DNA from 3 places in the Enterobacter roggenkampii genome. Region 3 is predicted to be linked to each of the others. Evidence: predicted binding sites of a transcription regulator. Region 3 holds the regulator's gene; each other region holds the start of a gene.
The links. Region 3 encodes Fur, which represses iron uptake genes when iron is present. Its sites were predicted from a motif close to ATAATAATGAGAACNACTATCAA; they were not measured.

Region 1: the regulator Fur is predicted to act here: its motif matches at 6,423-6,445, upstream of sufA (Fe-S cluster assembly scaffold SufA).
Region 2: the regulator Fur is predicted to act here: its motif matches at 3,510-3,532, upstream of zupT (zinc transporter ZupT).

Annotation. Positions count from the first base shown of each region.
Region 1 covers NZ_CP017184.1:1,895,909-1,904,056, reverse strand. Annotated here, with positions in the region: gene ldtE (L,D-transpeptidase LdtE) at 1-768, opposite strand, end outside; gene sufE (cysteine desulfuration protein SufE) at 866-1,282, opposite strand; gene sufS (cysteine desulfurase SufS) at 1,297-2,517, opposite strand; gene sufD (Fe-S cluster assembly protein SufD) at 2,514-3,785, opposite strand; gene sufC (Fe-S cluster assembly ATPase SufC) at 3,760-4,506, opposite strand; gene sufB (Fe-S cluster assembly protein SufB) at 4,516-6,006, opposite strand; gene sufA (Fe-S cluster assembly scaffold SufA) at 6,015-6,383, opposite strand; gene BFV67_RS08865 (MerR family transcriptional regulator) at 6,697-7,425, opposite strand; gene BFV67_RS08860 (diguanylate phosphodiesterase) at 7,614-8,148, opposite strand, start outside.
Region 2 covers NZ_CP017184.1:4,005,738-4,013,885, forward strand. Annotated here, with positions in the region: gene tolC (outer membrane channel protein TolC) at 1-454, shown strand, start outside; gene BFV67_RS18675 (DUF1190 family protein) at 649-1,314, shown strand; gene BFV67_RS18680 (glutathionylspermidine synthase family protein) at 1,317-2,477, shown strand; gene ygiD (4,5-DOPA-extradiol-dioxygenase) at 2,560-3,348, opposite strand; gene zupT (zinc transporter ZupT) at 3,545-4,318, shown strand; gene BFV67_RS18695 (fimbrial protein) at 4,651-5,211, shown strand; gene BFV67_RS18700 (fimbria/pilus outer membrane usher protein) at 5,320-7,728, shown strand; gene BFV67_RS18705 (fimbrial biogenesis chaperone) at 7,738-8,148, shown strand, end outside.
Region 3 covers NZ_CP017184.1:1,275,036-1,283,183, reverse strand. Annotated here, with positions in the region: gene potE (putrescine-ornithine antiporter) at 1-819, shown strand, start outside; gene pgm (phosphoglucomutase (alpha-D-glucose-1,6-bisphosphate-dependent)) at 910-2,550, opposite strand; gene seqA (replication initiation negative regulator SeqA) at 2,575-3,123, opposite strand; gene ybfF (esterase) at 3,307-4,080, shown strand; gene ybfE (LexA regulated protein) at 4,209-4,496, shown strand; gene fldA (flavodoxin FldA) at 4,652-5,182, shown strand; gene fur (ferric iron uptake transcriptional regulator) at 5,474-5,920, shown strand; gene chiQ (ChiQ/YbfN family lipoprotein) at 6,012-6,338, opposite strand; gene chiP (chitoporin ChiP) at 6,386-7,783, opposite strand.

The DNA.
Region 1 (8,148 bases), 620 kb from region 3:
CAACGGACGGTGGACCTCAATATAGCGTTTACCATCCGGCTCCACGGAAAACTTCACGGGTTCATTAATAATCTGCACCCGCGTGCCCACCCGCACCTGTTCGAACAGCGCCTTAATGTCCGGGGCGTTCATCCGCATACAGCCAGAGCTGACACGCAGGCCAACGCTGTCCGGCGCGCTGGTGCCATGAATGAGATATTCCCCATTCCCCACGCCTAAACGCAGTGCGAAGCGTCCCAGGGGGTTATTTGGCCCGGCAGGGACCACCGGAGGCAGTTTAATGCCCTGCTCCAGAGAACGTGCTCGTATGCCCGGCGTGGGTGTCCAGGTGGGATTCGGGATCTTCTGGCTCACCCGCGTGGTCGTCACCGGCGTTTCCAGCCCCAGTTGCCCTATACCCAGAGGATAAACCTGAACAATATTTTGCCCCGGCGGGAAGTAGTAGAGCCGAAGCTCAGCAAGATTCACCACAATCCCCTCGCGGGGCGTATCCGGCAACAGCATTTGCGACGGAATGGTTATCACGGTTCCCGGCGCAGGGTTTACCGGCGCAATGGTATTGTTGGTTTCCAGGAGCACCTGCGCCGCCGTATTAAACCGGCGGGCGATGGTCTGCAGCTTATTATCCCCTTCCTGTATCGTGTAGGTTTGATTTTGCCCAATCAGACGGCTGCCTGCGGGCGGCAACGGATAGTCCATCGCGCGGGCCGAATGAAGGGCGCCGAGCGAACTGAGGAGTAATAGAGTAATGAGAGACGCGCGCTTCATGCTGAGATTCCTTATTCACTGACAGAACGCCAGAAAGCTGAAAAACCAGCGAGGCGGGAACCACCTCGCGAAACAGAATGAATGCTGTTCTGTAAGTCTAGCTAAGGATTGCAGCTTTGGCGCGGATGGCGCGAATCATCGCTTCCAGTCCCTGAGAGCGGGACGGGGTGAGGTGTTGGGTTAAGGCCATTTTTTCAAACCACGGACGAACATCGAACGCGACAATGTCCTGCGCCGACATCTGCTGGTAAAGGCTAAAGACGACCGCAATAAGCCCTTTTACAATCGCGGCGTCGCTGTCGCCGCGCAATTCAATCGTGCCATCATCCGACTGCGCCATCACAATCCACACCTGGCTCTGGCAGCCCTGAATACTGTTTTCCGGGCTGTGCGCCTCTTCATCGAGCGGCGGCAAGCGCTGTCCCAGCTCGATGATATAGAGATACTTCTCTTCCCAGTTTGCGCAACGCGAGAAGTTGCGCAGCAATTTATCTTTGTCCGGCAGCTCTGCCATCTTTTGCCTCTCCGTTAGCCCAGCAGCTGGTGAATGCGCTTGAGCCCCGCCACCAGCCTGTCGACCTCTTCCGTCGTGTTGTACATCACCAGCGATGCGCGGCACATTGCCGGCACCTGGTAAAACGCCATCAGCGGCATGGCGCAGTGGTGCCCGGTGCGGACCGCCACGCCGTAGTTATCGAGGAAACTGCCCACGTCATAGGCGTGGTGTTTCCCAAGATTAAACGCGATTACCCCTTGCCGATCGGCAGGTCCGTAGAGGGTCAAATCCGGCACGCTGGCAAGCTCTGCAAGCGCGTAGTGCATCAGCAGCTGTTCATACTCCTGAATGGCATCAAGACCGATGGCAGAGACGTAAGAGACCGCCGCCCCCAGCCCGATAATGCCCCCGGTGTTGGGCGTGCCCGCCTCAAAACGCCACGGGGCGCGCGCGTAGGTTGTGCCTTCCGTCAGGCTGACGGTGGCGATCATCGACCCGCCCCCTTCCCACGGCGGCATCGCCTGCAGGATCTCTTCTTTCACATACAGCACGCCAATCCCGGTCGGCCCGTAGAGCTTGTGGCCTGAAAAGACGTAGAAATCACAGTCCAGCGCCTGGACGTCAACCGCGTGGTGCATCACCGCCTGCGCGCCGTCAATCAGGACCTTTGCGCCCGCCTGGTGGGCCTTCTCGACGATCTCTGCCACCGGGTTTTCGGTCCCCAGCACGTTGGAGACCTGGGTAACCGCCACCAGCCGCGTGCGGTCATCCAGCAAGAGGTCAAGCTGCTCAAGCTGAAGCGTCCCGTCAGCGTTTAGCGGGATCACCCGCAGCTGGGCGCCCACGCGCTCGCAGAGCATCTGCCACGGCACGATATTGGCGTGGTGCTCCATCTGGGTGATGATGATGTTATCCCCCGCGTGGACCTGCGCGTTGCCCCAGCTGTTAGCAACAAGGTTGATCCCTTCGGTGGTCCCGCGAACAAAGACCAGTTCTTCCGGCGAGCGGGCGTTAAGGAAGGCAGCAAGCTGCGTGCGCACGTTTTCCATACGCTGGGTCGCCTCGGCGCTCAGGGTGTGAATACCGCGATGCACGGCGGCATAGCCGTGGCGATAGAACTCGGCTTCGGCATTCACCACCTGATTCGGCTTCTGCGCGCTGGCCGCGCTGTCCAGGTAGGCCAGCGGCAGACCGTTTACTTCACGGGTCAGAACCAGGAAATCTGCCCGTACTTTTTCGACGGGAAAACTCATGCTTCGCCTCCAGGCAGGCGCTGACCGATCCGATCCAGCACCTGCAGTTTTAACTGACCATCGTGCAGCGCTTCCGTCAGTTCGGCGGCAAACGCGTAGATAATCATTTTCTGCGCCGCCTGCTGGTCGATGCCGCGAGAGCGCAGGTAGAACATCTGCTCGTCGTCGATTCGCCCGACCGTCGCACCGTGGCTGCACTTCACGTCGTCGGCGTAGATCTCCAGCTGCGGCTTGGTGTCCACCTCCGCCAGGCGACCTAACAGCAGATTGTTGTTGGTCATCTGCCCGTCGGTTTTAATGGCGTGCTGCGCCACGTTAATCAGGCCGTTAAACACCGCACGCCCTTTATCACTCACGATGGTTTTATGCAGCTGGCGGCTGTTGCAGTAGCCTTTGTTGTGTTCCAGCCAGGTGCGCGTGTCACACACTTCTGATTTAACCGGCATCGCCAGGCTGTTGATGCGCAGCGTGGTGTTTTCACCGTTAAGCTGCGTGCTGGTGTTGTGGCGCAGCACCGCCCCGCCGAGCAGGAAGCTGTGGCTGTACGCGGCGGCATCCTGTCCCAGGACAATGTCGTTATGGGCAAAGTGGTGGCTCTGCGCATTCTCAAACGCCAGCTTGATGTGGTGTAGCTGGGCATTCGCCGCCACGTTCATCGTCAGTCGCGACCCGGTAAAGTGACGTGTCTCATTGAGGCTGACGTAGTGTTCGATGACCGTGGCCTCCGCCCCCTCCGCCAGCTCAAGATGGTGGCGATAGTGCGCGGTATTGATTTCGTCACCGTCCAGACCCTGAGTGATGTGCATCAGCAGCAGCGGTTTGGCCGGACGCTGGTTACGCTTCACGCGGATATGCGTCACGCTGCGGGCCAGGCTTTCGGTCAGGTGCAGAAAGACCTCAGGCTGAACCGGGGCGCTCAGGCGCTGGCGATCGTCGTTTATCTCAATCTCAAATCCGCTCTCCTGGAGCGTGTCGCTCAGCTCAGGGCGGAACTGACCGTCGACAAACACCAGGCGCACGGCATCCACGCCCACTGCCAGCGCGTCACGCTGTGCAGGCGTGAGATCCGCCAGGCGGGTCACAAACTCGGCGTTCAGCAAGCCATCAAGCGGGGTGTACTTCCAGTTCTCATGCTTACGCGTCGGCAGGCCAAGACGCAGCATCTGCTGCAGATGCTGTTGCGCCTGCTCAGAGCGCGTGCCGCCCTGGGCTTCAAACAGCCGGTGCCACTGCTGGAGCGCATTACTGCTGTTCGGTAAGCCAGCCATAACCCTGCTCCTCCAGTTGTTTAACCAGCGTGAAATCACCGGATTTCACAATGCGTCCCTGGTAAAGCACGTGGACGTAATCCGGCTTGATGTAGTCCAGAATGCGCTGGTAGTGGGTGACGATAATAAACGAGCGCTTGCCGTCGCGCAGGGCGTTCACCCCGTCAGCGACAATCTTCAGGGCGTCGATATCCAGACCGGAGTCGGTCTCATCCAGAATGCACAGCTCGGGCTCCAGCACCGCCATTTGCAGAATGTCGTTACGCTTTTTCTCGCCGCCGGAAAAACCGACGTTCACCGAGCGGGTGAGCAAATCTTCCGGCATTTTCAGCAGCTTGATTTTCTCTTCCATTAAATCCTGGAAGTCGAAGCGGTCGAGCGCCTCCAGCCCCCGGTATTTCCGCACCGCGTTGAGCGCGGTTTGCAGGAAGAACTGGTTGCTGACGCCGGGGATTTCTACCGGATACTGGAAGGCCATAAAGATGCCCTCGCCCGCGCGGTCTTCCGGCGACATCTCCAGCAGATCTTTGCCGTTAAATTCGACCGAGCCGTGGGTCACCTCATAATCTTCGCGTCCCGCCAGCGTCGCAGAAAGCGTACTTTTCCCGGAACCGTTCGGCCCCATGATGGCGTGGACTTCGCCCGGCTTGACGTCAAAATTGAGGCCACGCAGGATGGCTTTATCTTCTACGCTGACCTGTAAATCTTTAATGCTTAACATGTGCTTTCCTTAACCGACGCTGTGTTCAAGACTAATGGCGAGGAGTTTCTGGGCTTCAACGGCAAATTCCAGCGGCAGTTCAGAGAACACGTCCTTACAGAAGCCGTTTACGATCATCGAGATGGCATCCTCTTCGCTGATCCCGCGCTGCAGGCAGTAGAAGAGCTGATCTTCCCCAATCCGTGACGTGGTCGCCTCGTGCTCCAGCTGGGCCGTGTTATTACGGCATTCGACGTATGGGAAGGTATGCGCCCCGCAGTCAGCGCCAATCAGCATCGAGTCACACTGGGTGAAGTTTCGCGCATTGGTCGCCGTCGGCATGATTTTCACCAGCCCGCGATAGCTGTTCTGGCTGTGTCCGGCGGAGATACCTTTCGAGATAATGGTCGATCTGGTGTTTTTACCAATGTGGATCATCTTGGTACCGGTATCCGCCTGCTGATGACCGCTGGTGAGCGCCACCGAGTAAAACTCGCCGATGGAGTTATCCCCGCGCAGGATGCAGCTCGGGTATTTCCAGGTGATGGCCGAGCCGGTTTCTGACTGGGTCCACGACATCTTGCTGTTTTCGCCTTCGCACAGCGCACGCTTGGTCACGAAGTTCAGGATGCCGCCGGTATTGCCGTCGCCCGGGAACCAGTTTTGCACCGTCGAGTATTTCACCTCGGCGTCTTTATGGATGATGACCTCCACCACCGCCGCGTGCAGCTGATAGCTGTCGCGCACAGGTGCGGAACACCCTTCGATGTAGCTGACGTAGCTGCCTTCATCCGCGACCAGTATGGTACGTTCGAACTGGCCGGTTTTTTCGGCATTAATGCGGAAATAGGTGGAAAGCTCCATCGGACAGCGCACGCCTTTCGGCACGTAAATAAAGGTGCCGTCCGAGGCCACCGCCGCGTTAAGCGCCGCAAAGAAGTTGTCGTTAGAGGGCACCACGGTTCCGATGTACTTTTTCACCAGTTCAGGATGATCGTGAATCGCTTCGCCGAAGGAGCAGAAAATGATCCCCTGCTCTGCCAGCTTCTCGCGGTAGGTGGTGGCCACCGAGACCGAGTCAAAGATAGCGTCCACCGCCACCTCTTTCCCTTCGCGCACCGGTACGCCCAGTTGGTTAAAGGCTTCTTCCACCTCTTTGCTGAGGAAACTGTTCTCCGCGCCGGTTTGCTGCACCGCGCCGGGCTGCGAGGCGCAGGTGACATCGCAGCTGCCGCAGGAGGGCGCGGAGTAGTAGCTGTAGTCCTGATAGTTCAGCTTGTCATAATGCGCTTTCAGCCAGTGGGGCTCTTCCATCTCCAGCCAGGCGCGGTAGGCGCTCAGGCGAAACTCCAGCATCCACTCGGGCTCGTTACGTTTCGCCGAGATCGCCCGCACGACATCTTCATTGATGCCTTTTGCCAGCTCATCGGTCTGCAGCTGGGTGAAGAACCCCTCTTTATAGTTGAGGTGCCCGCCGCTCCAGGTATTTACTTCACTCGTTGCTTCAGTATTACGAGACATAGTTCCGCCTATACCCCAAAGCTTTCGCCGCAGCCGCATTCGTTCTGGGCTTTCGGGTTATGAAATTTGAATAACTGGTTTAAGCCTTCGCGGACGTAGTCCACTTCGGTGCCGTCGATAAAGGGCATGGCCTGCAGCGCGACGTACAGTTTTGCGCCGTCGGTCTCGAACACCAGGTCATCTTTCTCGGGTTCGGTGACGGTATCAAGCACGTAACCGAAACCTGCGCAGCCGGTCTGTTTGACACCTAAACGCACGCCGAGGATCTCGGGCTTTTTCGCCACCAGCTCGTGAATATGTGCCGCCGCCGCTGGCGTGAGCGTTAACCCGCGCCAGGCAAAATCGGCAGGATTAAAGGTTTCTGAATGCAGTTCCATAGGTCCACCTCATCTGATAAGCCATCAGGGCATAACACCATGTTAGTGATAACGATTATCACTTCAACCCTCTGTCAGCAGGGGCATTCGGCTAAACCGCCCTTTTTGCCTACTTTTATTAAGCATAGACCCTGTGGCAGGATGCAGGCAGGATGGATTTAATTGTTCAATACATTGATTAATAATGCATTTTGTCGTGGCATATGGGCAGGAGAGGAGAAACGTAAAATATGCATTGGAAATGCCTATTTTTGAGATAGCTTTTGCATGGAAAGTGACAAAAATAAAAAAAGGCCCTCAAGGCCTCTTACACTTAATGATGAAATGAGACAGCAAACCCCTGTTCACGCCAGTGGTCGAGCTGTTCCTGCTGTCGAGGCGTTGGCGATTTCCCCGTCCAGACGAAGATTTTTTGTCCCGGGAACAGTTCAGGACGCGGCGAATCAATCGGTTCTGCCAGGACGTCAATGTGCCAGCCCTTCTGCGCTAAGCGCGCGGCTTCGAGCCACAGATGGGTGCGGTCATCGCACTCCCAGCCGATCAGGAGAGCGTCTTTACCGGCTTTCTTACGGGACTCCGCCAGGCTTGCAATCGCGAATTCAATCAGGACACCGTCTAACAGGCTCGCCATGTGTCGCACGGTATTTTGGTCCTGGTTCATCCGCTGACGGACGGGAGAAATGATATTGTCAATCAGGGAATCTATCGGGTGATCGCGGCGGAACTCACCAATTTTGGCACGCAGCTTTGCCGGGCTGGCGTAGCGCAGAACGGTCATCATCTCTTCCTGGAACGAGACCCAGTTGCCCTGAGTCAACACTTCCTTGTTTTCCAGCAAGGCTTTTACTTTCCCGACCGAAACGCCGCTCTTCATCAGGCGTTTGATCTCTTCTATACGCAGGATATCTTCATCGTCAAACTGACGATGGCCCCCTTCGCTGCGCTGCGGCTTCAACAATCCATAACGGCGCTGCCAGGCACGCAGCGTAACGGGGTTGATACCGCATCGTTCGGCCACTTCGCCGATACTGTAATAGGCCATTAACTCCCTCACGCTCAGAACTTCCATACCTAACTGCACCAACCTTATCAGATTGTACAAACCATTTGTATAACTAAGACCGCATTTTGAACGGGTGAATGGCTTACCACCCCATCCACCTGTTAATACATTGTTGTATAAAATTTACCGTTCGTACAGTAACGACTGCCAGATTGTGTACAGCTTTATCACAATTCGAACTTTTTCTCCGGCCAGGCAATGGCTGGAATACCGCCGTGCCGGGGGCTGGCAAAAAGATGCCCCTGGAACTGGGAAATTCCCGCAGACTCCAGCCACATCCACTCTTCTGCCTTCTCTACCCCCACCGCGCAGAACTGGATTTCAAGCGAGGAACAGCATTTGATGATCGCCTGAATGATGGCCTGTCGGGGGCCACTTTTATGCACGTTCGCGACCAGATCGCGATTAATCTTAATTCTGTCAGGCTGGAAGTGGGCCAGCAGCTGCAGCCCGGCAAAACCGGCACCAAAGTGATCGATCGTCACGCTGATACCCGCGCTTTTTAACTGCCTGACCGAATCCGTGAATTCATCAAAACGGGAAATGGCTTCGCTCTCGGTGAACTCCACCACGATTTGCTCAGGTACAAAACCGTTTGCTTCAATCGCGGTGAGCAGAAAATCCACGGCGTTGGGAATGTTAACCAGCGTCATAGGCAGCAGGTTCAGGGATAACGTCTGGTCCTGTAACCCCAGCGCGCTG
Region 2 (8,148 bases), 2.0 Mb from region 3:
GGTGCAGACCGTACGTTCATCCTTCAACAACGTGAACGCCTCAATCAGCAGCATCAACGCCTATAAACAGGCCGTTGTGTCTGCACAGAGCTCCCTGGACGCGATGGAAGCGGGTTACTCGGTCGGTACACGTACTATCGTTGACGTGCTCGACGCCACCACCACGCTGTACAACGCGAAGCAGCAGCTCTCAAGCGCGCGTTATCAGTACCTGATTAACCAGCTGAACATTAAGCAGGCTCTGGGTACGCTGAACGAGCAAGACCTGCAGATGCTGAACAGCGCACTGGGCAAGCCGGTCTCTACCTCTCCGGACAGCGTTGCACCGGAGAACCCGGAGCAGGTTGCCGCGGTTGATAACTTCAACGCTAACAGCACTACCCCTGCTGCACAGCCTGCTGCCGCGCGCACCACAGCGCCTGCCAGCAAGGGCAACAATCCGTTCCGTAACTAAGCATTGCCCGATGGCGCTTCGCTTATCGGGCCTACTGAATCGTAGGCCGGGTAAGCGCAGCGCCACCCGGCGCAAAATCCCCCTCGAACGTAAGCCAACGTAAAGATCCCCCTGATTCCGCCCCTCTTCGCTTCATTTTCAACCACTCATCCTCTATCCTGAGCGTTATTACCACTGGGTCCTGGAAGACAAACATGAAACGGACAAAAACGATCAATCACGCGTCGTTCCGCAAGAGCTGGAATGCACGTCACCTCACCCCTGTTGCGCTGGCGGTTACCGCTGTCTTTATGCTGGCAGGCTGTGAGAAAAACGATGAAACGGTTTCGCTGTATCAAAACGCGGACGACTGCTCCGCCGCCACCGGCAAAGCGGCCGAATGTAAAACGGCCTACACCAACGCGCTGAAAGAAGCGGAACGCACCGCGCCGAAATATGCCTCACGCGAAGACTGCGTAGCGGAATTTGGTGAAGGTCAGTGCCAGCAGGCACCGGCTCAGGCAGGCACGGCACCTGAAAATCAGGCACAGGCGCAGTCCAGCGGCAGCTTCTGGATGCCGCTGATGGCAGGCTACATGATGGGCCGTCTGATGGGCGGCGGTGCGGGCTACCAGCAGCAGCCGCTGTTTAGCTCGAAAAACCCGGCCAGCCCGGCTTACGGTCAATATACCGATGCCAGCGGTAAAGGCTACGGCGCAGCGACTCCGGGCCGCACCGTAACCGTACCGAAAACCGCGATGGCGCCGAAGCCTGCGACCACCAGCACCATCACCCGCGGCGGGTTCGGTGAGTCTGTGGCGAAACAGACCAGCATGCAGCGCAGTGCATCAGGCACCTCTACTCGCTCAATGGGCGGCTAATCATGGAACGAGTCAGTATTACCGAGCGCCCGGACTGGCGCGAAAAAGCCACCGAGTACGGCTTTAACTTCCACACCATGTACGGCGAGCCGTACTGGTGTGAAGACGCTTACTACAAGCTCACCCTGGCCCAGGTTGAGAAGCTGGAAGAGGTCACGGCTGAGCTGCACCAGATGTGCCTCAAGGTGGTGGAAAAAGTCATCGACAGCGACGAGCTGATGGCCAAGTTTCGCATTCCAAAGCACACCTGGAGCTTTGTCCGCCAGTCGTGGAAAACGAATCAGCCTTCGCTTTACTCTCGCCTGGATCTGGCGTGGGACGGCAAAGGCGAGCCTAAGCTGCTGGAAAACAACGCCGATACCCCAACGTCCCTGTACGAGGCGGCGTTCTTCCAGTGGATCTGGCTGGAAGACCAAGCCAATGCCGGAAACCTGCCGGAAGGCAGCGACCAGTTCAACAGCCTGCAGGAGAAGCTGATCGAGCGCTTTGCCGAGCTGCGCGAGCAGTTTGGCTTCAACCTGCTGCATCTCGCCTGCTGCCGCGACACGGAAGAAGATCGTGGCACGGTTCAGTATCTGCAGGACTGCGCCGCCGAAGCGGAAGTGGCGACCGAGTTCCTCTTTATCGAGGATATCGGCCTGGGTGAAAAAGGTCAGTTTACGGACATGCAGGATCAGGTCATCAGCAACCTGTTCAAGCTCTACCCGTGGGAGTACATGCTGCGCGAGATGTTCTCCACCAAGCTGGAAGATGCGGGCGTGCGCTGGCTGGAACCGGCCTGGAAGAGCATTATCTCCAACAAGGCCCTGCTGCCGATGCTGTGGGAGATGTTCCCGAATCACCCTAACCTACTGCCAGCGTACTTTGCGGAAGATGATTACCCGCAGATGGAGAAATACGTCGTTAAGCCGATCTTCTCCCGCGAAGGCGCTAACGTGTCGATCATCGAAAACGGTAAAACGCTGGAAGCGGTTGAAGGGCCTTACGGCGAGGAAGGGATGATCGTCCAGGCGTTCTATCAACTGCCGAAATTTGGCGACAGCTATACGCTAATTGGCAGCTGGCTCATTAACGATCAACCTGCCGGAATTGGCATTCGCGAAGATCGCGCGCTGATCACGCAGGATCTGTCGCGGTTCTACCCGCATATTTTTGTGGAGTAAGACTTGCCCGGTGGCGCTACGCTTACCGGGCCTACGCTCGACCTGTAGGCCGGGTAAGGCGAAGCCGCCACCCGGCATGTTTTCACCCTACCTGCACCGACAGCATACTCAGACTTCCCATCTCTAATCCATCGACCGGGATCGTAACCGGCTCCTCACCGTCCCATGCGCCAAGCACGTACAGCAGCGGCAGGAAATGCTCTGGGGTCGGGTTAGAGAGCGAACCGCCCTCGTGCTCCAGATAGTTCACCAGCGGATGCGCCTCAGCCGGGCCTTGCCAGGTCAGGTTCGCTTTGACGTAGTCGTTAAAAGCGGTCGCCCACGGATATGGCGTGTTTTCGCCATGCCAGCGCGCCGTACGCAGGTTGTGCACCACGTTGCCGCTTGCCACCAGCATGATGCCTTCATCACGAAGCGTCGCCAGCTTGCGCCCCATCTCCAGATGCCAGGCAGCCGGTTTGGTGCTGTCGATGCTCAGCTGCACCATCGGGATATCCGCATCAGGATACATTTTTATCAGCACGCCCCATGAGCCATGGTCAAAGCCCCAGGCTTCTTTATCCAGCGCAACCGGAACAGGCGACAGCAGATCCACCAGCCTTTGTGCCAGCTCAGGCGAGCCGGGGGCCGGATAATGCGTGTCATACAGCGCCTGCGGGAAGCCGCCAAAATCATGAATGGTTTTTGGCGCTTCCATGGCGGTCACGCCCGTGCCGCGGGTGAACCAATGCGCAGATACCACCACAATCGCTTTTGGACGCGGCAGCGTCTCGCCCAGATGACGCCATGCGCGGGTATAGACGTTATCTTCCAGAACGTTCATTGGGCTGCCGTGGCCTAAAAACAGGGCTGGCATACGGGATGAAGTCATGATGATATCCTTACAGAAGGTGTCAATTTAATGGTGCTACATTACGCGCAATCGGACAAAGATGAACGCTGATAAGCGTGAAGATCATCATCAGGAATTTTGAATGTAAGGAATGTGTAAAGCCGGGGTTCGCCCCTCGCTTTGCCAGAAATGAATCATTTATATTAATGATAATCATTATCATAAGGAGCAATCCATGTCAGTCCCTCTGATCCTGACCATACTGGCGGGCGCCGCGACCTTTATCGGCGCAATCCTCGGCGTGCTTGGTCAGAAGCCGTCAAACCGCGTGCTGGCCTTCTCGCTGGGCTTTGCTGCCGGGATCATGCTGCTTATCTCCCTGATGGAGATGCTCCCTGCTGCGCTGGGCACCGACGGGATGTCTCCCCTGCTGGGCTACGGCATGTTTGTCGTTGGCCTGCTGGGTTACTTTGCCCTCGACCGGATGCTACCCCACGCGCATCCGCAGGATTTAATGCAGAAAAACGTAACGCCTGTGCCGCGGAATATTAAGCGAACGGCGGTTCTGCTCACGCTGGGGATTAGCCTGCATAACTTCCCGGAAGGGGTCGCGACCTACGTGACGGCCAGCAGCAATCTGGAAATGGGCTTTGGCATCGCGCTGGCGGTGGCCTTACACAATATTCCTGAAGGACTGGCGGTCGCCGGACCGGTGTATGCCGCCACGGGCTCGAAACGTACCGCGGTATTCTGGGCAGGAATTTCCGGGATGGCTGAAATCCTCGGCGGTGTCCTGGCCTGGTTGATTCTCGGAAGCCTGGTCTCCCCTGTCGTGATGGCCGCCATTATGGCCACAGTTGCCGGGATTATGGTGGCGCTTTCCGTCGATGAATTAATGCCGCTGGCGAAAGAGATCGATCCCAATAACAACCCCAGCTATGGCGTGCTGTGCGGAATGTCGGTCATGGGCTTAAGCCTGGTGTTATTGCAATCTGCAGGTATCGGTTAGGATTAGTCTGCCTCCGTATAATACGGAGGCAGACTTTCGAAACGTTAAGATATAGATAGAAATGATACGTTATTTTGTTGCCTACAAAGCCCTTGCAAAATATATAGCTCATAGAAATAGAATGATGAAACTTTATCAGTCCATTATCTGAGTTACTGCATATATTATGAATGTTAGCCGATGCTTACAATCAACATTAATTATATATTAATATAATCTTAAAATAGCTTTAAGATGCAGTAATCGCATCTCCCCTTCGTCCTCCCATATACTCCATTTGCGTTTTGAAACTTATATTCAGAGTATGAATTCGTTTGAAAAAGGATATTTTCATGTATATGGGTAAAAAAATTCTATTAGCTGTAACTATCGCTGCCGCAGTATCGGGTTCCGCCTTTGCTGCCGAGCAGGGGTCGGGAAAAATCAAATTCAAAGGCGTTGTTATTGATGCGCCTTGCAGCATTGCACCAGACAGCGTTGATAAAGAAGTCGATCTCGGTGAAGTGACCACAGCCGTGATCAATGCCAACAAGAAGTCCTCCGCTGTTCCGGTTGATATCAATCTGGAAAACTGCCAGCTTGACGATCCGGCCGACGAGACTGACACACCAGTGACCAAAGTCGATGTCACGTTTACCAGCTCAGCGACAGACGCGACCGACACCAGTCTGATGACCAATACCTATGCAAGTGGTGCACAGAACGTGGGCGTTCGTCTTCTGAATAACGCCGAAGCCAACATTACGCTGGGTGCTGCTAATGAGGTTGCTCTGCTGGCAGGTTCAACGACTCAAACGCTGCACTTCAAAGCATTAATGGAAGTGGTAACGGGTAAAACGGCGACTGCTGGCCAGGTGGAAGCTACAGCCAACTATATTCTGGCGTATAAATAACTACGCCATGTTTCAAATTAAACCGGCTGGCATTTAATGTCAGCCGGCATTGAATGTATTTATTTGAGTAACAGGGCAATGACATATAAATTACAATGCATAATTATTATGACGTCCCTGTTTATGGCGGAACTTGGCTCCGCCACCGAATTTAACATCAATGCTATCGATAAAGATCAGCGTGGCAGCGTTGATTTATCTCTTTTTAAAGATCAAATATCGATCACACCAGGCGACTATTTTGTTACCGTTTCAATTAATGATATCCCGCTGGCAAATGGCTGGCAGCTCCGCTGGCAGGAGATAGACAAGAGCGTACAAGTCTGTATTCCACCTGAACTGGCCGATACATTTGCTCTGCAGGACAATATTCGTAGCGCATTGGCGGAAAAAGACGGGTGCGTCGACTTTGCATCAAAACCGGATATTAAATTTAATTTTGAGCAATCCAGCCAGACGCTGAAGGTCACGATACCTCAGGCCTGGTTACAGTACCGTGCCGCAGACTGGATGCCCCCTTCAACCTGGGACAACGGCGTGCCGGGCGTACTACTGGATTACAATCTTTTTGCCAGTCATTACCAGCCGAACGATGGCAGCAGCACGGATAACGTCAACACTTATGGCACTGCCGGCGCGAATATGGGCGCGTGGCGACTGCGCGGTGATTATCAGTATACTCAAACCCATACCGACGCAGGTTCAGAGAATGACGGACGCTTTTCACGCCTCTATATGTTCCGTCCTCTCCCCTCGCTCGGAGCCAAACTCACACTGGGTGAAACGGATTTCCAGTCCGCTATTTTTGATGCCTTCACCTATACCGGTGCCTCCCTGATTAGCGATGAGCGCATGCTGCCATGGTCGCTGCGCGGCTACGCGCCACAAATTACCGGCCTCGCGCAAACTAACGCCACGGTAACGGTTAGCCTGGCTGACCGTGTCATTTACCAAAGCAACGTTCCGCCAGGGCCGTTTGTTATTCAGGATCTAAACCAGTCTGTACAGGGTACGCTGGACGTCAAAGTGACAGAAGAAGATGGGCGCGTAAGCACCTTCCAGGTTTCTGCGGAATCGGTGCCTTTTTTAACCCGCAAAGGTCAGGTTCGCTATAAGCTGGCGGCAGGAAAAGCACGCAAAGACGCCTCGCATGACGTTGAAGATAACGCGTTTATGAGCGGCGAATTCTCCTGGGGGATGCTGTCACAAACCTCCCTCTACGGCGGTACGCTCGCCGATGGCGATCGCTACCGGTCCGTTGCCGTAGGAATAGGTCAAAACATGGAGTACCTGGGCGCGCTCTCTTTTGACGTGACGCAGGCAACCAGCCAGTTGCCCAATCAGAATAGCCAGACAGGTTACAGCTACCGTTTCAACTACAGTAAGCGTTTCGATACCACCGGCAGCCAGCTTACGCTCGCCAGTTATCGCTATTCCGACCCGCAGTTTCTCAGCTACGCCCGTTTTCTGGATGATGACAATAACGATCGGCAGTCAGAAAAACAGACGCTCAGCGTGACGGCAAGCCAGTACATTCCGGCGCTATCGCTCAACCTCTATGTGAACATGCTGCGTCAAACCTGGTGGAACGATTCCTCCTCCACGACGGGCAGCGTGACCGCAGGCTATAACTTTGATATCGGTCGCTGGAAAAATCTGGGCCTCACCGTGTCGTGGAGTAAAACCCACTATGAAGACGAAGACGACGATACGCAGTTCTATCTCTCACTGAGCGTACCGCTCGATCCCGATCATCGTCTGAATTACGACCTGCGCAACAGCGACAGTCTGAGCCAGAACGTATCGTGGTATGACACATCAGACCGCAACAACACCTGGGGCGTTTCGGCAGGTACCGAAAGCGAGAAGTCAGATGCCGGCGCGCAGGTGAGCGGCAACTATCAACATTATTCTCCTTATGGCGACCTGAATCTCTCCGGGAGCGTTAAGGCTAACGAATACAATTCCCTGAGTGCCAGTTGGACCGGTTCATTCACCTCGACGGCTAAAGGCGCTGCGCTGCACCGCCGCAGCTACGGTAACGAGCCGCGCGTGATGGTCAGTACCGATGGCGTAGGCAACATCCCACTGAACATGTCGCGGGATGAAACCAATCGCTTCGGGATTGGCGTTTTACCGTCCATCTCCAGCTATTCGCCTTCCAGCGTGCAGGTCAATATGAACAACCTGCCCGATGGCGTAGACGTTGACACCCGCGTCGTCACCTCAACCTGGACGGAAGGCGCCATCGGGTACCGTCAGATCGCGACGCGTGCAGGCAATGATATCGCAGGCATTTTACGAACTGCCTCTGGCATACCGCCGCTGGGCGCCGTTGTTCGCCAGCTTGAAGACGATCGGCAGATTGCCATGGTCGCCGATGACGGCCACGTCTGGCTCGGCGCCGTAGAGCCACAACAACAGTTTCGCGTGACGTGGGGAGACAATCAGCAGTGCCGCTTCACGTTACCTTCACACCTTGAAAACAGTATGCAGTTGATACTGCCATGTCAGTAAGAAATCATGATGAAATTAACCTTACTCAAAAGCCTGTGCCTGATGCTGGTCGGCACAGCATTCACCACTCACGCGGCCGTAAACCTGGACCGCACGCGCATTGTCTTTCCGGAAAGCGACAAGGCCAGCAGCCTGAAGATTGAAAACCAGAGTAAAGCGCTGCCCTATCTGGCGCTCTCCTGGATTGAAGATGAGAAAGGCCGTAAAGAAGACAGGCATTTCATGGCGCTGCCTCCGATTCAACGCATTGAAGCGGGTTCCGCATCGCAGGTCAGGATCGTTAAGCAAGCGGCCACCAGTCAGTTACCGAAAGACAGAGAATCCCTGTTTTATTTCAACCTGCGCGAAGTGCCGCCGAAAAGCACCAGCGCCAGCGATGAACGCAGCGTCATGCAGGTGGCGATGCAGAGCAGGATCAAG
Region 3 (8,148 bases):
GGCTGGTTCTGGTTCAGCCCGACCCTGTACGCCAACTCCTGGAACCCGCACCATGTGCCGTTCTTCAGCGCAGTCGGCTCTTCTATCGCCATGACGCTCTGGGCCTTCCTGGGCCTGGAATCCGCCTGCGCCAACGCAGAAGTGGTTGATAACCCTGAAAAGAACGTGCCGATTGCGGTCCTCGGCGGTACGCTGGGCGCAGCGGTGATCTATATCGTCTCGACAAACGTCATCGCGGGCATCGTTCCGAACATGGATCTGGCCAACTCCACGGCGCCGTTCGGGCTGGCCTTCGCGCAGATGTTCACGCCGGAAGTCGGGAAAGTGATTATGGGTCTCATGGTCATGTCATGCTGCGGTTCACTGCTTGGCTGGCAGTTCACCATCGCACAGGTATTTAAATCTTCGGCTGATGAAGGTTACTTCCCAAAAATCTTCTCCCGCGTCACCAAAGCCGATGCGCCGGTGCAGGGCATGCTGGCGATTGTTATCTTCCAGAGCGGATTGTCGCTGATGACCATTAGCCCGTCGCTGAACAGCCAGTTCAACGTGCTGGTCAACCTGGCGGTGGTGACGAACATCATTCCGTATATTCTGTCGATGGCGGCGCTGGTGATTATTCAGAAGGTTGCGAAGGTGGATCCGCGCAAGGCGCGTGCGGCCAATATCGTGGCGCTGATTGGCGCAATCTACAGCTTCTATGCGCTCTATTCCTCCGGCCAGGAAGCGATGCTGTATGGTGCGATGGTGACCTTTATGGGCTGGACGCTGTACGGTCTGGTGTCGCCGCGGTTTGAATTGAAGAATAAGCACAGTTGAAAAAAAGCCCGGTGGCGCTAGCGCTTACCGGGCCTACGATCGTTGTTGTAGGCCGGGCAAACGCAGTGCCGCCCGGCACACAAACCGCACTTACGCGTTTTTCAGCACTTCGCTGACAATCTCTACCGCTTCTTTCTCAATCTGCTGACGATGCTCAGCGCCGAGGAAGCTTTCGCAATAGATTTTATACGCATCTTCCGTACCGGATGGACGCGCAGCGAACCAGCCGTTTTCGGTCATCACTTTCAGACCACCAATAGACGCGCCGTTACCCGGTGCCGCCGTCAGACGCGCGGTGATCGGATCGCCCGCCAGGGTGCTTGCACTGACCATCTCCGGAGAGAGTTTGGACAGGGCCGCTTTCTGGGCAGACGTTGCGCTGGCCTGAATACGGTTATAGCTTGGCGCACCAAAGCGTGCTGCCAGGTCGTTGTAATGTTCCTGTGGGTTTTTACCGGTGACCGCGGTGATTTCCGCCGCCAGCAGGCACATGATGATGCCGTCTTTATCGGTTGACCACGGCGTGCCGTCGAAGCGCAGGAAAGAGGCCCCCGCGCTCTCTTCACCACCGAAGCCAAAGCTGCCGTCGTGCAGACCGTCAACAAACCATTTGAAGCCCACAGGTACTTCCACCAGCTTGCGGCCCAGCGCCTCGACCACGCGGTCGATCATGGCGGAGGACACCAGCGTTTTACCGACAGCCACCTCTTTGCCCCACTGTGGACGGTGCTGGAACAGGTAGTTGATCGCAACAGCCAGATAGTGGTTCGGGTTCATCAGCCCGGCAGGAGTGACGATACCGTGACGGTCGTAATCCGGGTCGTTCGCAAACGCCAGATCGAATTTATCACGCAGCGCCAGCAGGCCCGCCATCGCGCACTCGGAGGAGCAGTCCATACGGATCGCGCCGTCTTTGTCCAGGTGCATAAAGCGGAAGGTCTGATCGACGTGATCGTTTACGATGGTCAGATCCAGCTTGTAGTGCTCGGCAATACGTTTCCAGTATTCAATACCGGAGCCGCCCAGCGGATCCACACCTAGCTTCAGGCCGGCTTTCTGGATGGCCGCCATATCGACGATCTCCGCCAGCCCTTCCACGAACGGCTGAACCAGATCCTGCTCTTTTACGTGGCCGGACGCCATGGCCGCATCCAGAGAGATGCGCTTCACGCCTTTCAGACCGTCAGCCAGCAGGGCGTTCGCACGATCTTCCACCACTTTGGTGACGTTGGTGTCTGCCGGGCCACCGTTAGGCGGGTTGTATTTGATGCCGCCGTCTTCCGGCGGGTTGTGGGATGGCGTAATCACGATACCGTCAGCCAGCGCGCCACCTTTTTTGTTGTGCACCAGGATGGCGTTAGAGACCGCAGGCGTTGGGGTGAAGCCGTTGTTCTCCTGAACAATCACCTCGACGCCGTTCGCAGTCAGAACTTCCAGCACGGAGATAAAGGCCGGTTCAGACAGCGCATGGGTATCTTTCCCCACGTAGCACGGACCGGTAACGCCATTTTTAGCGCGCTCTTCCGCAATGGCCTGAGCAATGGCCAGAATGTGCGGTTCGTTAAAGCTGTGGCGAGCCGCGCTGCCGCGGTGACCAGATGTACCAAACTTCACTGCGTGTTCTGCGTTGCCCACGACCGGCTTCAGCACGTAATACTGCGCGGTCAGCTGAGCGACGTTAATCAAATCGCTTTGTTGTGCAGGTTGGCCTGCACGGCTGTGATTTGCCATTACCGGGTCCTTCTGATGCAAGGGTTAAATTGTACCGCAAACCTTCTCAATCAATTCCGCCGGGAACTGCATGGACTGCATGATATGTTCAATCATGCTGCACTTGCGGCCCGTATTGGTATTGGTGATCACCCAGTACGGGGTGCCAGGAACATGTTTGGGTTTGGTTTGATTGCCATTTTGCAGCAGCGTCTGCTCGTCGCCCGCGAAGTAGACGCGAGTACGACCGTGCAGCGACTCGGTCGCTTCAGCAAACGCTTTGTTATCCAGTGAATAAAGTGTAGACAGCACCAGCATAAAGCGGTTAACCGCCTTTTTTTGCTCCGCATATTCATCGGAAAGCAGCAGCTCGCGCATCGCGCGCACTTTATCTTTTGCCGGTGTCACGGCAGGTTTTGCTTGTGCAACAACGCTTGGCTGAGACACGACATCTTTGGTGACTGGGGTAGCAGGCTGTGAAGCGGCGGAAATTTTAAGCATGCGCCGTAAAATGTCGGACGCGCTCTCCCCGATATGCCGCGTCTGGCTGGCAATATACTGATAGAGTTCGTCATCAACTTCGATTGTTTTCATCTTAATCCAGTGCGATATCTTATCTGAATACAAGTCATTGGGATTATAAGGTCAAATCCCAACAGCGGATAGCGTCAAACCAGGTTGGCGGCAAAAGTCAGATTAAACTGGAACCTTGCAGCCGGGCGGCAGAATGGACAACATGATACCCTAACCTGACATACGTAAAAAAAGAACTTTGCCATGAAATTGAATACCCGAGCGCAAACTGCACAATCGCCGAACAATAATTCTCCCATCGTACTGGTTCACGGGCTTTTTGGCAGCCTGGATAACCTGGGCGTGCTGGCGCGCGATCTGGTTACCGACCACGATATTCTTCAGGTCGATATGCGCAATCATGGTCTTTCCGGCCGTTCCGACGAGATGACCTACGCCGCGATGGCGCAGGATCTGCGGGATACGCTGGATGCCAACCACTTGCAAAAGGTGACCCTCATCGGGCATTCAATGGGCGGTAAAGCGGTGATGGCCCTGACGGCGCTGGCCCCGGAGCGTATTAACGGCCTGGTGGTGATTGATGTTGCGCCCGTGGATTACGACGTCCGCCGTCACGACGAAATTTTTGCCGCCATCAATGCGGTCACCGAAGCGGGTGTCGCGACGCGTCAGCAGGCGGCTGCCGTCATGCGTGAGCATCTTGATGAAGAAGGCGTCGTCCAGTTCCTGCTGAAGTCGTTTGTTGACGGGCAATGGCGTTTTAACGTGCCGGTGCTCTGGAACCAGTACAACAATATTGTGGGCTGGCAAACCGTACCCGCCTGGCCACACCCTACCCTCTTTATTCGCGGCGGCAATTCCCCTTACGTTACCGACGCGTACCGCGACGCCATACTGGCGCAATTCCCGCAGGCTCGTGCCCACGTCATTGCCGGAGCCGGACACTGGGTGCATGCGGAAAAACCTGACGCCGTGCTGCGCGCCATTCGCCGCTATCTTGCTGATACTGCAAATTGATTAAAAAGAGAGCGACTGGAAGGCTGCGGGCTTCCAGTCGTTGGCGCGCCGTTTTTGGTGATGTATGATGGCGCGCTTATCGCCCGGGCATTAGCAGGGCGGCGTGTTTCCCCCGAAGTCTCAGAATCATGGCCAAAGAACAAACGGACCGTACGACACTAGATCTGTTCGCGAATGAGCGTCGCCCGGGACGACCGAAGACGAATCCGCTTTCGCGCGATGAACAGCTGCGTATCAATAAACGCAATCAGCTTAAACGCGATAAAAATCGTGGGCTTAAGCGTGTCGAACTGAAGCTCAACGCCGACGCGGTCGATGCGCTTAACGAGCTGGCCGACGCGCGAAATATTAGCCGCAGCGAGCTCATTGAAGAGATGTTGATCGCCCAGCTTGAGTTGCTGCGCAGCCAGGCATAAGTCTGAAAATTCCCTTAATTACCCTTTTCATGTAGCACAGAGTGCAGTCCTGCGCGATAGCTGTTTCCGCAGGGTTGCCAGTTCTGCTATTATTGCCCTTATCCGTGGCCGAATTGCGCCACCATACTATTAAGTTTCAAGAGGTTATTTTACTCATGGCAATCATCGGCATTTTCTTTGGCAGTGATACCGGCAATACCGAAAATATCGCGAAAAACATTCAAAAACAGCTCGGTAAAGACGTTGCTGATGTGCATGACATCGCCAAGAGCAGCAAAGAAGATCTCGAAGGCTATGACATTCTGCTGCTGGGTATTCCGACCTGGTACTACGGCGAAGCCCAGTGCGACTGGGATGATTTCTTCCCGACGCTGGAAGAAGTGGACTTCAACGGTAAGCTGGTTGCCCTGTTTGGCTGTGGCGACCAGGAAGACTACGCCGAGTACTTCTGTGACGCGCTGGGTACCATCCGCGACATCATTGAGCCGAATGGCGCTGTGATCGTCGGCCACTGGCCAACCGCCGGTTACCACTTCGAAGCGTCCAAAGGTCTGGCCGATGACGATCACTTCGTGGGTCTGGCCATCGACGAAGACCGTCAGCCAGAACTGACTGCAGAGCGCGTCGAGAAATGGGTTAAGCAGATCCGTGAAGAACTGCACCTGGACGATATTCTCAACGCCTGATTTTTATCGCGGCGCAACGGCGGTTGCGCCCGCGCACCAGGTCAAACCGATTAAATTAATTGCTACAATCTTTTAACTTTTTCGCCCAGACCTGTACAATGTCTCCCTGATAAAATGTGGTTTTCCACCGAGCAAGTTTGTTGGTGATACCCCATTTTTATAAGCATATTTTGCCTGAGACTTGCAGTTTTCATTTAGCCATGGCAGTTCTATAATGAGACGCATTATCCCGGGTGCATTTTCTGTCACTTCCTACAGAAGTGAATCGTTTAGCAACAGGACAGATTCCGCATGACTGACAACAATACCGCATTAAAGAAGGCTGGCCTGAAAGTTACGCTTCCTCGGTTAAAAATCCTCGAAGTGCTTCAGGGTCCAGACAATCACCATGTCAGTGCGGAAGACCTTTATAAACGTCTTATCGACATGGGTGAAGAGATTGGGCTGGCTACCGTCTATCGCGTGCTGAACCAGTTTGATGACGCGGGCATTGTCACCCGTCATAATTTCGAAGGTGGTAAATCTGTCTTCGAACTGACCCAGCAGCAGCACCACGATCACCTGATCTGCCTCGACTGTGGCAAGGTCATTGAATTTAGCGATGACTCTATCGAAGCGCGCCAGCGTGAAATCGCCGCGCGTCACGGCATCCGTCTGACCAACCACAGCCTGTACCTTTATGGTCACTGCGCTGAAGGCGATTGCCGCGAAAATGAACATGCGCATGACGCAAAATAAGTGAGTGTTCATACTCTGAGCCAGCCGTAAGGTTGGCTTTTTTTTGCCAGAAAAAAGCCCGGTGGCACTGTGCCACCGGGCGTAAAGCAACTTATTTATTGTTATTGCGTATCTCGTTCCAGATCTTATCGCAACGCTTCGCCACTTCCTGATCGTTACCGGTTTTACGTGCCTGGATACAGGCCTGGTAATCCATCACGCGGACATTCTCCTGCGTCGCGAACTGCTCGTGCGCTTTCTCTTTCTTCAGCACGTTCAGCACGCTCTGGCAGGCTTCAATTTTCTCCGGCGAACCTTCTGCAGTATTAATGCAGGCGCTGTAGGCCTCCTTGAGACGGGAGTCCTCTTTCGGTGCCTGAGTCTGGGCACACGCCACCAGCCCCGATGCCAACAGCGCGACGATTACGATTTTTTTCATCATTTGCAGTCTCCGGTCCGACGGGATCTAACCCGCCGGACGATTCATCAGAAGATGGTGAACGGTGCGATAACCATGAATTTCACGTCACGTTCATCCTGGAAGATGTTGCCGTAACCGCCCGCGTAGCTCGGGATATCGGAGTGGTTGTCGTACTGGGTGAAGTGCAGTTTGAACATCGTGCCTTTCGCGCGGCCATCCTGCAGGGTATAGATAGCATCCAGGCTGTAGGAAGACTCTTTCAGGCGATAGTTTGGATCGTAATAAGCATCCGGTGTTGCCATGTCGGCAGGTTTTGCATCCCAGGCGTAAGCGTAAGAAGCGCCCACGGCCCAGCCCGGCAGGTTCCAGTTTTTCAGGTCATACATCGCGCCGAAGAAGACCGCTTTCTCACCGTCGGCGTTGAAGTCGGAGCGGTTATCCCACCAGATATCAAGACGACCGTTGGAGGAAGCATAGGTCGGGGTCATACGCTGCAGGAAGTAGCCCTGCTGCCCTTCCGCTTTCACCCATGTGCCTTCCAGACGCAAATCAACCTGACCGACCTTGTAGCCGAAGGTTAACGCCTGCAGCCACGCGGTGCCGTCGTAGATATCATTGACGCCACCGTTACTGACTTTGTCGCGCGTACCGTAGAACTGGTAGCTGGTACTCAGCGGGCTACCCGCAATATCAAACTTATAGCTGGCCTTGGCAAAGTATTGATCGATATACCCTTGCGCCTGGCCGAATGCCGCTTCGAGAACCAGATCGTTTTTGAAGTCGTATTTCGCACCCAGCGAGTGGAGGTAATCGACTTTGGTTTTCTTATCGTTCTGGTAGAACTTGTCCATTTCAATGTGCCACGGTGCTTTGTACTCGTTGGTCCACATATAGGAGAAGCTCAGCGCACCTGCGTCACCGTAGTCAAAGTTAGCCCCGGCTTCTGCACCCTGATAGGTACCCGGCATAAAGCTCCAGTGTGGGGCTAACAGCGTCTGGCCGGTTGGCTGAATATAGCCCCCACGCGCCCAGACCGGGCCGTATTTGAATTTCGCTGCGGCTTTGTAGAGGCTGATACCGCTCTTATCCCCGGACCAGTCTTCATCATAGGCTTTGTTGCTGGAGGAGAAGGCGATTTCGTTCGGGTGGCCGCTGTCGCCGTTTTCCGCCATTTCGATCGCGGTGAACGCGGCGATATCCAGACCGAACATATCCGCGGCGTAGCCTGACTGGAAGTCCAGGTTGGCGTTCCAGGTGGAGTGCGAGAGGTTGGTTTTGTATTTATCTTCAGTGACGTCTTTACGGTCACGCTCACGCTGCCAGTAATAAATACCGCCCGTGAGGGTGGAATCTTCGATGAAACCCGCTGCTTTTGCCTCTGGCGCAATCACCAGGCCCGACATTGCTGTCACACCGGCAATAGCCAGCGCCAGCGCACTACGTTTGCCACTGAACGTACGCATAGATTATTCCTCTTTGACGAATTAAAACGCCTGAAACGGCGTAAATAAAAAAGACCAAATGGTCAGGGGTAGTGTTAAATACCCTCGAATTAACTACCGTCTTTAGGTTATTTTTCGCGACGCGAATTATCAATGCTTTTCAGCGGGCAAAAGTCAGGATTATGACGAAGTGCACATAATTGGTAGTGCTTTGTAACATTTACAGGAAGGCGAGGAATGACGGGAAATTCTCAGCTATTTCAGTGTCCAGGCGTGGGATCGGTTTCCTTTTTTATAACCCTTTTGAATTTCGTAATGACACAAACTTTTTTTAAAAAAATAAGTAGCACCTCATTGACCTGTTATTTTCATGACGCCACTTTAAC